3 regions of the Bacillus sp. 01N45 genome follow, and region 3 is predicted to be linked to each of the others. Evidence: riboswitches for the same ligand, from Rfam matches in the RefSeq annotation. Region 3 holds a riboswitch; each other region holds the start of a gene.

Region 1 (5,308 bases), on a different contig from region 3:
AGTTGCGCCAATATATCTCCATAATCGCCCATGTAAATTTCATTTACTATCTTACTGCCCCTCTAATTTATAGACTCCTCTCATAATAGTTATTTCACTATTCGTGACACTTGTCCTTTCGCTTGAAAAACACATATTCACTTTATTCCATTATATGTCTAGTTCTTCCTATTTTTTGTTGAATATACTACTAATACAAACCTTGAGACAAGCTACATTGGTTTAAGGAAAAGTAGAAAGGTAGGTAAAATATGAGCATTGAAATATGGATTACTATTATTGTATTCTTCTTAACGATGATTGTTATCTTTTGGCGACCCCGTGGCTTAAATGAGGCTTGGCCGGCAGCAATTGGCGCTGGCATTATCTTGATTACTGGACTTGTATCAAGACCAGACGTCATAGATATTATTAGTAAAATTGGCGGTGCCTCTATAACAATATTAGCGACCATCGTTATGGCGGTTATATTAGAAAGCTTCGGCTTCTTCCACTGGTCCGCAGCGAAACTTGCAAATTTAGCAAAAGGATCTGGTCGCCGTCTATACTGGTATATTCAATTATTATGTTTTCTTATGACTCTTTTATTTAATAACGACGGTAGTATTTTAATTACAACTCCAATTTTAATTCTTCTTCTAAAAAACCTTCAATTAAAACCACATCAACAAATTCCTTATTTATTAAGTGGTGCTTTAATCGCTACTGCATCTAGTGCACCAATTGGTGTAAGTAATATCGTAAACTTAATCGCATTAAATATCGTTAATATGACTCTTTACATGCATACTGCTATGATGTTTGTACCTGCAACACTAGGTTTATTATTTATGTCATGGCTCATGTATACAGTGTTAAAGAAAAAGCTTCCTAAAAAATTACCTGTTTCTTCTTATGACATTGAAGAGATTTTCTTCACAAAAAACTTCCATCCACTTAAAGGAACAAAATCTGTTAATACGAAACAAAAACGTACAAAATTTATGTTAAAAGTATTAGGTTTCGTCTTTCTTATGCGCTGTCTTCTATTCGTTGCATCCTTCTTATCGATTCCAATCGAAATTGTTGCTGTACTCGGTTCACTCGTTCTTCTCATCTGGAGATGGTACTACTTACGAACAAACCCAGTCGATATTTTGAAAAAGACACCGTGGCACATTTTAATTTTCGCTTTCTCTATGTATGTAATTATTTACGGGCTTCACAACGCAGGATTAACAACGGCGCTTGTAAATTGGCTTGAACCAGTTGTAAGTCAACATCTACTCTATGCTAGCTTTGCAATGGGCGGACTTGTATCTATCCTCTCTAACGTCTTTAATAATCACCCTGCACTTATGATTGGTACCATTACATTAACAGAAATGGGCCTAGATCCAGTCACATTAAAAACTATCTATCTCGCAAATATCATTGGTAGTGACATCGGTTCACTATTATTACCAATCGGTACGCTAGCTTCCCTCATTTGGATGTATATCCTAAGACAAAATAAAATTAAAGTGAAATGGAAAGATTATTTAAGCGTATCTCTCATCGTAATCCCACTCACAACAGCCGTCACATTATTCCTCTTATACTACTGGGTACAATTATTCTTCGCCTTATAGAAAATAGAAGCCCCCTTTGCTACCGTCTTAGCAAAGGGGGCTTCTTCTATATTTAAGTTAGGTACTACAGTGTGATCAATCAAGTAAAGAGGTGTAACGTGTTATTGGTATAAATGACTACCAGTGTCTTTAAATTCTTTCGCTTTCTCTTTCATCCCTTTTTCAATTGCTTCTGTCGTTTCTAAATCATTGTCTTTCGCATATTCACGAATATCATGTGAAATTCTCATACTACAAAACTTCGGTCCACACATTGAACAGAAATGAGCCGTTTTCGCGCCTTCTGCTGGCAATGTTTCATCGTGATATTCCATCGCACGTTCAGGGTCTAAAGATAAATTAAATTGATCGCGCCAACGGAATTCAAAGCGAGCTTTTGAAAGTGCATCATCACGCTGATGAGCCGTTTTGTGCCCTTTCGCAAGATCAGCTGCATGTGCAGCAATTTTGTACGTAATAACCCCCGTGCGAACATCATCTTTATTCGGTAAACCTAAATGTTCTTTCGGTGTTACATAACAAAGCATCGCCGTGCCAAACCAGCCAATCATCGCCGCTCCAATTGCCGATGTAATATGGTCATAACCTGGTGCAATATCTGTCGTTAACGGCCCAAGTGTATAGAACGGCGCGCCCTGACAAATATCAAGCTCTTTCTCCATATTCTCTTTAATTAAATGCATCGGTACATGCCCAGGTCCTTCAATCATCACTTGCACATCATGTTTCCAAGCAATCTTCGTTAATTCACCAAGTGTTTCAAGCTCAGAAAACTGTGCTTCGTCATTTGCATCTGCAATCGAACCTGGACGTAATCCATCTCCAAGAGAGAACGAAACGTCGTACTGCTTCATAATTTCACATATCTCTTCAAAATGAGTGTATAAGAAGTTTTCTTTATGATGGAATAAACACCACTGTGCCATAATTGAACCACCACGTGAAACGATACCTGTCGTACGCTTTGCAGTAATCGGAATGTAACGAAGTAATACGCCCGCGTGAATCGTAAAGTAATCCACACCTTGCTCCGCCTGCTCAATTAACGTATCACGATACACTTCCCACGTTAAATCTTCTGCAATTCCATTTACTTTTTCCAGCGCTTGATAAATCGGTACAGTTCCAACTGGTACAGGCGCGTTACGAATAATCCACTCACGCGTCGTATGAATATTTTTACCTGTAGATAAATCCATAATCGTATCCGCACCCCAACGCGTTGCCCACGTCATCTTCTCTACTTCTTCTGCAATTGAAGAAGATACAGCAGAGTTTCCGATATTTGCATTGACCTTCACGTGAAAGTTACGGCCGATAATCATCGGTTCTGCTTCCGGATGGTTAATATTCGCTGGTAAAATGGCACGACCTTCCGCGATTTCCTTACGAACAAACTCAGGCTCTACTCCTTCACGAATCGCAACATATTCCATCTCAGACGTAATGATACCCTTACGTGCATAATGCATTTGCGTAACATTTCCACCTTGCTTTGCTCTAAGCGGCTGACGATCCATTTGCGGGAAAACAGGCGTATGTTTCAAAGCCACTTTCACACCGTCATCCTCTGGTTTTACTTCGCGCCCTTCGTATGCTTCTACATCTCCGCGCTCCAGGATCCAAGAGTGGCGCGGCGCCTGCAATCCCTTTTCCAGTTCCACTTTATACGCAGGATCTGTATAAGGACCGCTCGTATCATATACACGAATTGGCGGATTCGGAATACCGTTCGTTTCGCTTTGTTCAATCTCGCGCATCGGCACTTTCATACCCGCGCGTGGTCCATCCACATACACTTTCTTACTTCCTGGTAAACTCGATTTCAATTCAATTTGCTCAGCTGAAACAGACTGTTTCATAACCTTTGTTGCCCCCCTGTACGTGACAAGGACAAGATATGGCCAGCGTATGCCAAAATAAAAAGAGCCAGGTCCATAAAAAAATAAGGACCTGGCTCATAAAGACATCATTATGTAAAGCCGTTAACTTCCCTACGCTGGTACGAGCCAGATCAGGTCCAAAGGGTTAAGAAGTTCACACGCTTCTCTCTCAGCCTACGCATACGTTAGGCACCCCTAGTTTATCACTGATTTAATTTTCAATACTTTCCCATCATACACGATAATCTGAAAAATGCAAAGTTTATTTCTTTTGTTGTTTATGGAATCATCCACGTTAAATAATATGCCTGTACATACGTCATAATACCAACAATAATTACGAAGAATAAACTATGCTTCACTGTAAAGCGGAATAAATCTGATTCTTTTCCAGCAAGTCCAACTGCCGCACAAGCAATTGCAATCGATTGCGGAGAAATCATTTTTCCTGTTACACCGCCCGTTGTATTTGCTGCAACGAGAAGTACTTCAGATACACCGACTTGCTGCGCTGTAATCGCTTGTAAATTCGAGAACAGTGCATTCGCTGACGTATCGGATCCTGTTAAAAATACACCGATCCAGCCTAGGAATGGTGAGAAGAACGGGAATAGTCCGCCAGTTCCTGCAAGTGCTAATGCTAATGTAGAAGATAGACCAGAATAGTTTGCGATAAACGCGAATCCTAATACGAATCCGATAGATAGAATTGGCATCTTAAGCTCATTTATCGTTTCTTTAAATGTTACTACTGCATCTTTTGCACTCATTTTCAAAATAAAGATAGAAATGATACAAGCAATTAAAATTGCTGTTCCCGTCGCTGATAAAATATCTAATTTCAAGATTGCTTCATAAGGCGTCGGTTTATTTACAATTGGCTCTGCTTTCATTACTAAATTGTGTAAGCCTGGAACTTCAAACTTAAACACAAGGCTTTCCAAAGCACCGCCTGGAGCAAATAACGCTTTAAAGAAACTTTGGCTCCAAATGACTACCATCACAGTTAAAATAATGAATGGAGACCATGCTTTTACTACTTTTCCTACCGTTAGTTTCGGCATAGATATCGCCGTTGCTGCTACCTCACTATTTGCTTCTTTAGACTGATAGATTTCTTTCGGCTGCCAAACTTTTAAGAATAGCGATAGACTCACTAAACTTACAAGTGCTGACGTAATATCCGGAAGTTCTGGCCCTAAGAACGTCGCTGTAATGAACTGCGTAATTGCAAATGAGCTACCTGCTACAAATAGAGCCGGCCATGTTTGTCTTACTCCTTTAAATCCATCCATTAAAAATACGATAAAGAACGGAACAAATAATGATAAGAACGGTAATTGATGCCCAGCCATTTGTCCAATTTTATGCGGATCAATACCTGTTACTTGTCCAGCAACTGTAATCGGAATTCCCATCGCTCCGAACGCTACTGGTGCCGTATTTGCGATTAAACACAGACCCGCTGCATATAAAGGATTTAACCCAAGACCTGCAAGAAGCGCTGCGGTAATCGCTACTGGTGCACCAAATCCTGCTGCCCCTTCCAAAAATGCTCCAAATGAAAAACCGATTAAAATAACGAGTAAACGATGGTCATTCGTAATGGATAATACAGATGCACGAATCACATCGAATTGACCTGTTTTCACAGATATTTTATATAAAAATACCGACATAATGATAATCCAAGCAATTGGCCATAGTCCGTATAAGAAACCATATCCCGTCGCTGCCATCGCCATCGTGAACGGCATCTTATAAGCGAATAACGCAACTAAAATTGTAAGTACGACTGTAATTAATCCTGCCACA
Region 2 (5,308 bases), on a different contig from region 3:
ATTTCCTATGTAGACAAAAGGGAAGGGGAATTATATGAGGGCTATACAGCGCGATCCAAATTGGAATTTGGTTACAGATACATATATAGAACCAAATAATTTCGCTGAATTATTTTCTTTACTTGTACCTTGTCATCCGAAAGGTGAAGGGAAAGAAAGAACTATATTAGTGTGGAAAGAAAAAGAATTTTATAAAGAAGAAAATTTAGCGGCATTTATCGTATATGGAATGGATAAAGCAAAAAATTTACCACAGTTTCATAAAGATGAAATTCCAACTTTATTACGTATTCTTCGTTTATGCCAAGAGATTGGCTGGTATGAAGAAGCAAATACTTTTATGGTAACTCAAGGCCTAGCTGAGTTTGTTCACACTTCATTGGAATATGAAACGTGGGATCTTTTGACACAAGCGGTTGCTTTAAACTATTTAATTATTAAATATCGTATTGGTGAATTAACTGATGAGGATGTAGCAATTTGGGATAGAGTTAAATTTAATGAGAAATGTATAACGGACTGTAAACATTTATTATCCCATAAAGAAGTATTAGAATTTACATTCTTTTATATGTGTAAGAGAGCTAAATCTCTATCAAAAGAGCAATTAAATAGTGATATGATGAGTCTAGCAATGTATTGTAATACTTTTGTATATGACTTATATACACATGACTTATTACGAAAATATCGTAAGTGTACAGACTTCCTATCATACTATGGACCTAGTCAAGCGGTGTTAGCTTGTCAAAGAGCTGTACTTTCTCAAATTTCAGATCGATTAGACCCACTCAAGACTACTCATGTAGATGATTATTTATATGTAATGAAAGATATGATGGAGCACATGACGATAGGAATAATGGATCGATATGATCATTTCATCGGAAAACTATTATCATATGTGCCATTTTTCGAAATGATTCAAGTTCCACAACATGCGTATTATTGTGAAGAATTATTGTATATTTGTAAGGGCATTGAATATAAAGAAGAAATATTACGCAATTATATATTTATACAATTACATGATTGTTTACCATCATTCTTTAAACTATTTCTTAAAAATAAGCGTTATGCAACAATTCATGATATTCTGTTCTATTGGTGTGATGATGAACAAAGAATGAGCTTAGAGAAAAAATATAATCTTAGCTTTATTTATGAAAAATATGCTTGCGGATAAAGAGCATTTTCTATATAAATTAAAAAGGATCTCAAGTTTATGTGAGATCCTTTTTTTATTAGTAAAGCAAGGAGAACGCAATTAAGACGAGAAATAACATTCCATAAAGGAGAAATTGTGCCGTATTACTTCCTTGTATACCAAAAAAAGTATTTATTTTTGTGTATAAATTCAATATATATTTTATCGGATTATCTTTGAAAGATCGGTACACAGTGTCTCCTCTTTCTAAGCTTCTTGTTCGTGTTTTTTGGTATTAGGGACATGAATGTATCTAGCTATGAATAATAAAACAGCCATAAAGAATACAGGAAATACGGTAGATAAATAAAAACCATTACTAATAATATTTGTTATTAGGGCACTTAATAGAAAGATGGCATTATATATATGAGCAATTTTTTGTTTTAGTTGTACTTGAAAGGATTCCATCATAATTTCTAAAGTAACAAAAGCAATGATAATAGATAAAAATACAGTGTTTGTATTGTAAATGATTAAACAACAGATTAAACCTAAAAAGGCGAAGTATTCAATTAAGAGAGGTATATTGATATTGCGTTGCATACAATTTACCTAACTAAATATGGCAGTGGGTTTACTGCATTTGTTTTTTCAAAATTCCATTCTCCATTGTGTAATTCAAAATGAAGATGTTGCCCGTATGAATGACCTGTGTTTCCCATATGACCTACTAATTGTCCAGCTTGTACTTGATCACCAGCTTGTACAGTGCGATCTTTCATGTGTGCATAGACTGTTGTATATAATTTCCCGTTTATTTGATGGGCGATGAACACAACATTGCCATAGCTAGCTGAATAATATGATTTCACAACTTTACCTGCAGCTGCCGCCTGGATTGAGACATTACCTTGAGCCGCAATATCTATACCATAATGCATTTGTTCCCAACGTATATCAAAGGTTGAGCTAATTCTTCCTTGAGTAGGGAATTTGAAAACTGCTGGAATGGAAGTAGGTTGAGCCGTTTGAGCTTGTGATTGCATTTGATTTTGCACCACATAATGTTTTGCCACGTATCCGTATCCTGTGCCAAAACGAATTTTATACCAAGTTCCTACAGTTTCCACTACTTGTATTTGTGTACCATTTTGTAATGAACCAAGTAGTGCACCACTTGTACTAGCGTTGCCACGTACATTAAGTTTAGGTGTTGCAACTGTGTATTTCGTATTAGTTTGAACTGTGATGCCTTTTACTAAAGGCTGTGAACCATTAGATACGAATGCTTTTTGTACGTAACCTGTTTTGCCATTATGTAAAATTTTATACCACTCGCCTTGTTCTTCTTGAATGGTAACGAATTTCCCATTTGGTAATACATCTAAAATTGAAGATTCTAAATTAGGTTCAGAACGAACGTTTAATGCATTGGCATTAACGATGTATTGATTATTAGATTGAAGTTTGTTTTTTAGTAGAATAGCATCTTTTTGTACGTAACCTACTTTATTATTAACAGATACTTTATACCAGCCATTAGTTGTTTCAAGTATGTTTACCTTCGTATTAAAGCGAATTGTATCAATTGATGAGCTATTTGCGTTATCTTTTGTATGTAAGGCTACTTGATCGACTTTGACATATCCAGTTTTCACATTAGATAATTGTTCAGCGTTGGCTGTTTGTACATTTGTTTCTCCCATAGAAGGAAGTAAAGAGGCAATTGCGACAGTAGTTGCTGTTAAAGCAGTAGCTTTCATATTCATATAATAGAGACCTCCTCTAGTTGTATAGTTGTAATTTTATTATAGTATAAAGATATAATATAGTGGGTGTATTCACATAAATGTAATATGAAATCAATATAAAAATAAATTTTTTGAGGATAATGATTCCTTTTTATCCAATTAATTAGGATAATAATTTCTAAGATAGAATATAAGTATTATATAGTTTTGTTATTTTGTTGACAATTGGGAAAATTAAAACAGTTGATGATGTCTTATTACGATGTTATACTGACAGTGTTAATTTCATAGTTTGCTAGGAGAGCTGGTGTTGCCAGCTGAGAGTAGGCCGTAAGCCTTTGATCCTTTTCATTACCTGATCTAGATTATGCTAGCGTAGGGAAGCAATTCGGACACTAATAATGAGTCCCCGTTTCTTTGCGTATAGAAACGGGGCTTTTTTGTTTGAAAATTTCATATTGAAACCACTAGGGGTGCTTGTTGTGCTGAGAGAGGAATAATCCTTAACCCTTACAGACCTGATCTAGGTAATACTAGCGAAGGGAAGTGGAACAACGAATAAATTATAATTTTATTTGCTGTAACCACTTCTTATTTAGAAGTGGTTTTTTATTTAGATATATAAATTGAAAGGGGATAGAGAAATGAAATTTTGCGATAGATTATTAGAAACTGTACAACCAGTTTGGGAGATGAGTCATAATCACCCGTTTGTAGTAGGTATGGGAGATGGCACGTTAGAAAAAGATAAGTTTCAGTATTATATTATTCAAGATTATTTATATTTGTTAGATTATGCAAAGCTATATGCGATTGGTGTTGTAAAAGCAACGAATCCACAAGTAATGGGGAAATTTGCTGAACAAATTGATGGCATATTAAATGGAGAAATGACGATCCATAAACAATATGCAAAAAGACTTGGTATTTCTATAGAGGAGATAGAATCTGCAAAACCATCTGCTAAAAATTTAGCCTATACAAATTACATGATGTCTGTATCTCAAAATGGCACACTTGCGGAATTAATAGCAGCACTTCTTCCATGTATGTGGAGTTACTGGGAAATTGGAAAGCGTTTAAACGATATTCCTGGAGCAAGAGATCATGAGTTCTTTGGTGAGTGGATTCAAGGATATAGTTCAGAAGAATACGGTAGCCTTTGTATTTGGTTAATAGATTTATTAAATGAAATGGCAGTTGGAAAGTCTGACAAAGAGTTAGATCGATTAGAGGAGATATTCCTATATTCCAGTCGATTTGAATATTTATTCTGGGATATGTCCTATCGTAAGGAGATGTGGGGATTTGAGGAGCAAGAACATACTACAGTTTCATAATGTTTCTTTTCATTATGATGAGAAAACAATCATCAATGAATTAAATGCTTCTATACAAGATAAAGAGTTTGTAAGTATTATCGGACCGAGTGGATGCGGGAAAAGTACTTTATTTCGCCTTATTACAGGTTTAGAAGAGGTGAGTACTGGACAGATAGAGCTGACAGAAACAAAGAGCCATCCTGTAGGCTATATGCCCCAAAAAGATATGCTCCTGCCATGGAGAACGATTATTGAGAATGCTGCCCTGCCGCTAGAGTGCCAAGGTGTACAGAAGAAAGAAGCGCAAATAAAGGCAAAGGAACTGTTACATAAATTTGGTTTACAAGGGTATGAGACAAAATATCCGAAAGATTTATCTGGTGGTATGAGGCAACGCGTATCTTTCATTCGAACTTTATTAACAGGCGGGGAGATATTGTTGTTAGATGAACCGTTTAGCGCGTTGGACGCTTTAACGAAGGCATCTTTGCAAGAATGGCTGTTTGAACAATGGAAAGAGTGGGAAAAAACAATTTTATTTATCACTCATGATGTGGAAGAAGCGTTGTTTCTTTCTAATCGAATTTTAGTAGTAGAGCAGCAACCGATAACTACTTTAACCGAGAGGGTTGTACCACTTGATCGTAATCGAACAAGAAAAGATTTATATAAGCCTGAAGTGTTAGCGCTTAAAGATGAGCTTCTTAGTATGTTACAAAGGCAGGTACTCGTATGATGAACCGGTTGAAGGAGCTATTACCTGCCCTTACACTTACTAGTATTTTACTTGCCTTTTGGGAAGTAGGCGCAAGAATCGTAGACGAAATGTACATTTTACCGTCACCGTCTGCAATTGTGATGAAGATCTGGAAACTAAAAGATATATTATTTACGGTTCATTTGCCGGCAACCTTATCCGTCGTTTTAATAGGGGTGGCTATTTCTATCGTACTTGGGGTAGGACTAGCGATGTTAATGAATGCGAGTAATTGGATGGAGAGGGCATTTTATCCACTATTAGTTGCCTCACAAACGATTCCGATTACAGCGCTTGCTCCGCTCTTCGTTTTATGGTTTGGATATAC
Region 3 (5,308 bases):
CAGTTTACCCTTTGCAATTGCTTCGAGTTTTTGCTCCCATTCACCAGTTAGTGTAGGAGATTTCAGTTCTTCTGGCACTAAATCAAGTAGCTGACGGCCTTTTGAAGTAATGTGAATATCTTTACCACGTTTTTCAAGTAAGAACGAATTGAATAACTTGTCGATAATATCTGCGCGTGTCGCTACAGTACCTAATCCACCAGTTGATTTTAACGTATCAGCAAGTTGTTTGTTTTGCGTATCCATATATTTTGTAGGATTCTCCATTGCTGAAAGTAAAGTTGCCTCGTTAAAACGTGCAGGTGCTTTCGTTTGACCTGATGTTTGCATAATTAACTTTACAGTTAATGTATCGCCTTTTTCAATGCGAGGTAGAAGTTGCTCCTTTACGTCATCCATTACATCATCATCTTCAAAGCGGTTTTCATATACTTCTTTCCAGCCGGCATGTAAAATTGTTTTTCCTCGTGCAATGAACGTTTCATTGTCAACTTTTGTGCGTAACGTTAGTTGTTCGTATTCGAATGCTGGGAATAAAATGGCTAAGAAACGTTTTACAACTAAATCATAAATTTTACGTTCTTTATCTGTGAAGGCGGAGAAATTAACGTATCCTTCTGTCGGAATAATTGCGTGATGATCGCTTACTTTACTATCATCAACAAATGATTTATTAGCCTTGATAGGCTTTTGTAATACTTTATGTGCTAAAGGACGGTATTCTCCAACGCCACATGCTTTTAGACGCTCTGGAAGTGTTCCAACGATATCAGATGAAATATAGCGTGAATCTGTACGAGGATACGTTAGAACTTTATGTTGCTCATACAATTTCTGCATAATGTTTAATGTTTCTTTCGCAGAGTAACCGAACTTTTTATTTGCATCACGTTGTAATTCAGTTAAATCGTAAAGACCAGGAGAGAATGACTTCTTCTGTTTTTTATCAATTTCCACAACGGTAGCATTATGCTTATCTAAACCTTTTACAATACCATCAATTTTTTCTTTATTAAAACTGCGGCTATTACCATTTGCATCTTGCCAAGTTAGTTTTAACTGATTCGTTGTTTGTGCTTCGATACCGTAGTAAGTTTGAGCTTTGAAGTTCTTTATTTCATCTTCACGATTAGCGATCATAGCGACAGTAGGTGTTTGTACACGGCCGCAATTCAGCTGGGCATTAAAGCGAGTCGTTAAAGCGCGAGTCGCGTTAAGACCGATGTACCAGTCAGCTTCTGAACGTGCGACAGCCGAAGCGTATAAATTGTCATATGCTTTACCTGGTTTTAAATTTGCGAAGCCATCTTTAATTGCTTTATCAGTAACAGATGAAATCCATAAACGCTTAATAGGTTTTTGTATTTTAACTTTATCGATAATCCAACGTGCGACTAATTCGCCTTCGCGTCCAGCATCTGTCGCTACAATAATTTCATTTACATCTTTTCTAAGTAGCTGACTCTTCACAGCATTAAATTGTTTCCCTGTTTGTTTAATAACCGTTAATTTCAAGCGCTCAGGTAGCATCGGTAAATCTTCTAAATTCCACTGTTTATATTTCACATCATAGCTTTCTGGATCAGCTAATGTAACGAGATGACCTAAAGCCCAAGTTACAATATATTTACTACCTTCAAGGTAGCCATTTCCTTTTTTATCGCACTTAAGTACACGCGCAATATCACGTGCAACGGAAGGCTTTTCAGCGATTACAACGCTTTTTACCATATTTAAAACATCCTTTCAAATTTCCATACGTTAACTATAGCATACATCTTCTTGAGATTCAGTTTCGCTCCAGATTTGAACGTTTTTTAGTGGGATAACATCTGTTTGAGGGTGAATGATGGCGACAGAACATAATATGCGCCATGATGAGACTATGAGAAATAGATACTTATTTATTATGCTTATTGTTTTATTAGTTGCTCCTATATTAAATAGAAAAGTAAAGAACTTGTTATTTTACTAGAATAAGAGTAGACTTTGAAGTAGATGAATAATAAACACATGGGAGTTTGTGGATGCAAACTGAGAGTATGACTAATCCGTCATTGACCATTTGAACCTGTTGGATAATGCCAGCGTAGGGAGAGTGTAAAAGCACATGTTCAGGCACTTTGCGTACGCGCAAAGTGCCTTTTTGTGTATCTCCCATCACTATAGTTAGGAGATGAAAAGGATGAATATGAAAGAAATTAGTAAAGTAGTGGATTTGGTGAGAGAGTCTAATCCACTCGTGCATAATATTACAAATGTTGTTGTAACAAATTTTACAGCTAACGGCTTGTTAGCGTTAGGAGCATCACCTGTAATGGCGTATGCGAAAGAAGAAGTAGCAGAAATGGCTAGCATTGCGGGAGCCCTTGTTTTAAATATGGGTACACTTCGTCCTGAAGAGGTAGAAGCGATGTTACTTGCTGGTAAATCAGCAAATGTGAATAATGTACCAGTACTATTTGATCCAGTTGGTGCAGGAGCAACATCGTATCGAACAGAAGTTGCGAGACATATTCCGGCTGAAATTGATTTAGCGATTATCCGCGGAAATGCAGCTGAAATAGCGAACGTTATTAATGAGAGATGGGAAATTAAAGGGGTAGACGCCGGTGTTGGAAATGGCAATGTCGTAAGTATTGCAAGGCAGGCAGCGGATGAATTAAATACAGTAGCGGTGATTACTGGAAAAGAAGATGTTGTTACAGATGGAGAACGAACGATCCTTATTCGAAATGGTCACCCTATTTTAACGAAAGTTACGGGAACTGGTTGTTTACTAACTTCTGTAATAGGAGCATTTGTAGCAGTAGAAAAGGATTATGTAAAGGCAGCAGTAGTGGCATTAACGTTTTATGGTGTAGCTGCGGAACTGGCAGCTGCTAAGACAGTGGAAAAGGGACCTGGTAGTTTCCAAATTGAATTTTTAAATCAGTTAGCGAATACCACTTCGGGTGATATTGAGAAGTATGGGAAGATTGAGCTTATATAGTAAGGAGGTGAACTAGATGCCCTGTATTACAAAGGCTGAAATGTCTAGATTATTATCAGTATATTTTATTATGGGAAGTAACAATTGTGCGAAGGAGCCACTACAAGTATTGAGAGATGCACTTGAAGGTGGTATAACAATTTTTCAATTTCGTGAAAAGGGGGAAGGGGCTTTAACGGGAGAGAAACGTATTTGTTTCGCGAAAGAACTACAAGCAGTCTGTAAAGAGTACGGTGTACCATTCATCGTAAATGATGATGTGGAACTAGCTATGGAGTTAGATGCAGATGGCGTGCATGTTGGCCAAGATGATGAAGGAATTACTTCTGTTCGTGAAAAAATGGGTGATAAAATTGTTGGTGTATCTACACATACAATTGAAGAAGCACGCTGGGCAATTGAAAACGGAGCTGATTATTTAGGTGTTGGCCCTATTTTCCCAACGAGTACAAAAAAAGATACGAAAGCAGTTCAAGGAACGAAAGGTTTAGCTTATTTTAGAGAGCAAGGAATTACAATACCGATCGTCGGGATTGGTGGCATTACAATTGAAAATACAGCGTCAGTTATAGAAGCAGGTGCGGACGGCGTTTCTATTATTTCCGCGATTAGTTTAGCTGAATCTCCGTATGAAAGTACGAAGAAGCTAGTTGAGGAAGTAAATAGGGGTTTGTAGGAAAACGGAACTTCACAAAAATAGAAAAGAACATAATGGACAGTTAAAAATATTTAAACAAACGTTTGATTAAAAAAGCACAAACCCTTTAAAATTATCGGTTTGTGCTTTTTCTTTAAAACATAATTGATATTAGGAGCATTCCGATTCCGATAGAGGTGAATGTTGCGATTAGGCCTGGAATCATAAAGCTATGATTTAAAACATATTTACCAATACCTGTTGTACCAGTGCGATCGAAGTTAATGGCAGCAACGATTGTTCCATAGTTTGGAATGAAGAAATATCCATTTACTGCAGGGAACATTGCGATTAGTAGTGCTGGTGGAATACCGAGTGATAATCCAAGAGGCATTAAAGCACGTACTGTTGCTGCTTGGCTATATAGTAAAATAGATAGAATGAATAATGCGATGGCAAATAGCCATGGTGCACTTGTTACTAGGTGCTGAATTGATCCTTGAATCATATTTAAGTTTCCGTTAAAGAAAGTATCTCCCATCCAAGCGATACCGAAAATAGCAACAACAGCTGTTGCCCCCGCTTTAAAGACGTTACCAGACACGATGCTTTCTACATTTGGTTTGCAGAAAATAATAATAAGAGCTGCGATAGTTAACATAACCATTTCAATTGTGTTTGGCATGGAAAGACGAATTAACTTCCCGTCAACCATCCATCCTGGACGAAGTGCTTCAAATGAACCGAGAAGTACGACAAGGAAAGTTCCTACTAAGAAAAGGATAACGGATAGTTTAGCGCCTTTTAAACCAACAAATTCTTTCTTCTCTTCAATTTTAGGAATCATTCCTTCTTTTAAACGTTTCAAGTATTCAGGGTCTTCATTTAATTCTTTCCCCATTTTGCTAGCAACAAATGCAGCTACCATACAAGCGATGAAGGTAGAAGGAATACTTACTTTTAAAATATCTAATAAGGTGATTTTATAGTCAGCTAGCATTGCTAAAAGTGCAACTGTTGCAGCTGATATAGGGCTAGCTGTAATTGCTTGTTGGGAAGCGATTACGGCAATTGACATTGGTCGTTCCGGTCTAATCCCAGATTCGCGAGAGACTTCTGCGATAACAGGAAGTACAGAATAAGCAACGTGACCAGTTCCTGCGCACAGTGTAAATAAATAAGTAACAATTGGAGCAAAGAATGTAATGCGCTTTGGATTTTTTCGCAATGCTTTCTCAGCTAGATGAACAAGGTAGTCCATTCCTCCAGCAGCTTGCAGTGCACCGGCAGCTGTAATTACTGCTAAAATCATAAGCATTACATCAATAGGAGGAGCTGTAGGTTGTAAGTGGAAGACAAAAACAAGTATTGCCATACCAACGCCACCCATTACTCCTAGACCAACTCCGCCTAGGCGTGCGCCAATAAAAATGCAGAGTAGTAACGTAAGAAATTGTAGCCAAAACATGATAAACTACCTCCGGAATTCATTAGTTAAGATATATTTGAATAATTTAATTTGAACGAAAATTAAAACAAATACCCAAAATAATCCTTGTGTTATATACATTTTTTATTATATAACACAAGAAATGTAACATTCACGAACTTTGTTAAATTATTTCGAAAAAATAATACCTTGAAACTTTACATTTGCATCTCTAAATAGGTAGACATTT

What was found. A riboswitch is a leader RNA that binds a small molecule or an ion and turns the genes downstream of it on or off. The one in region 3 is predicted to bind thiamine pyrophosphate.
Region 1: linked by a shared signal. The riboswitch ahead of thiC (phosphomethylpyrimidine synthase ThiC) and the one ahead of thiM (hydroxyethylthiazole kinase) in region 3 are both predicted to bind thiamine pyrophosphate.
Region 2: linked by a shared signal. The riboswitch ahead of tenA (thiaminase II) and the one ahead of thiM (hydroxyethylthiazole kinase) in region 3 are both predicted to bind thiamine pyrophosphate.

What each region holds. Positions count from the first base shown of each region.
Region 1 is NZ_JBFTQW010000006.1:281,036-286,343, reverse strand. Features, by position in the region: gene AC1DMU_RS16585 (arsenic transporter) at 252-1,610, shown strand; gene thiC (phosphomethylpyrimidine synthase ThiC) at 1,712-3,472, opposite strand; TPP riboswitch at 3,585-3,700, opposite strand; gene lldP (L-lactate permease) at 3,772-5,308, opposite strand, start outside.
Region 2 is NZ_JBFTQW010000007.1:303,949-309,256, reverse strand. Features, by position in the region: gene AC1DMU_RS18790 (DUF3965 domain-containing protein) at 35-1,186, shown strand; gene AC1DMU_RS18785 (hypothetical protein) at 1,415-1,753, opposite strand; gene AC1DMU_RS18780 (SH3 domain-containing protein) at 1,759-2,919, opposite strand; TPP riboswitch at 3,189-3,300, shown strand; TPP riboswitch at 3,361-3,463, shown strand; gene tenA (thiaminase II) at 3,546-4,241, shown strand; gene AC1DMU_RS18770 (ABC transporter ATP-binding protein) at 4,210-4,959, shown strand; gene AC1DMU_RS18765 (ABC transporter permease) at 4,959-5,308, shown strand, end outside.
Region 3 is NZ_JBFTQW010000009.1:97,501-102,808, forward strand. Features, by position in the region: gene topB (DNA topoisomerase III) at 1-1,731, opposite strand, end outside; TPP riboswitch at 2,004-2,113, shown strand; gene thiM (hydroxyethylthiazole kinase) at 2,177-2,992, shown strand; gene thiE (thiamine phosphate synthase) at 3,009-3,668, shown strand; gene AC1DMU_RS20630 (anaerobic C4-dicarboxylate transporter family protein) at 3,784-5,097, opposite strand.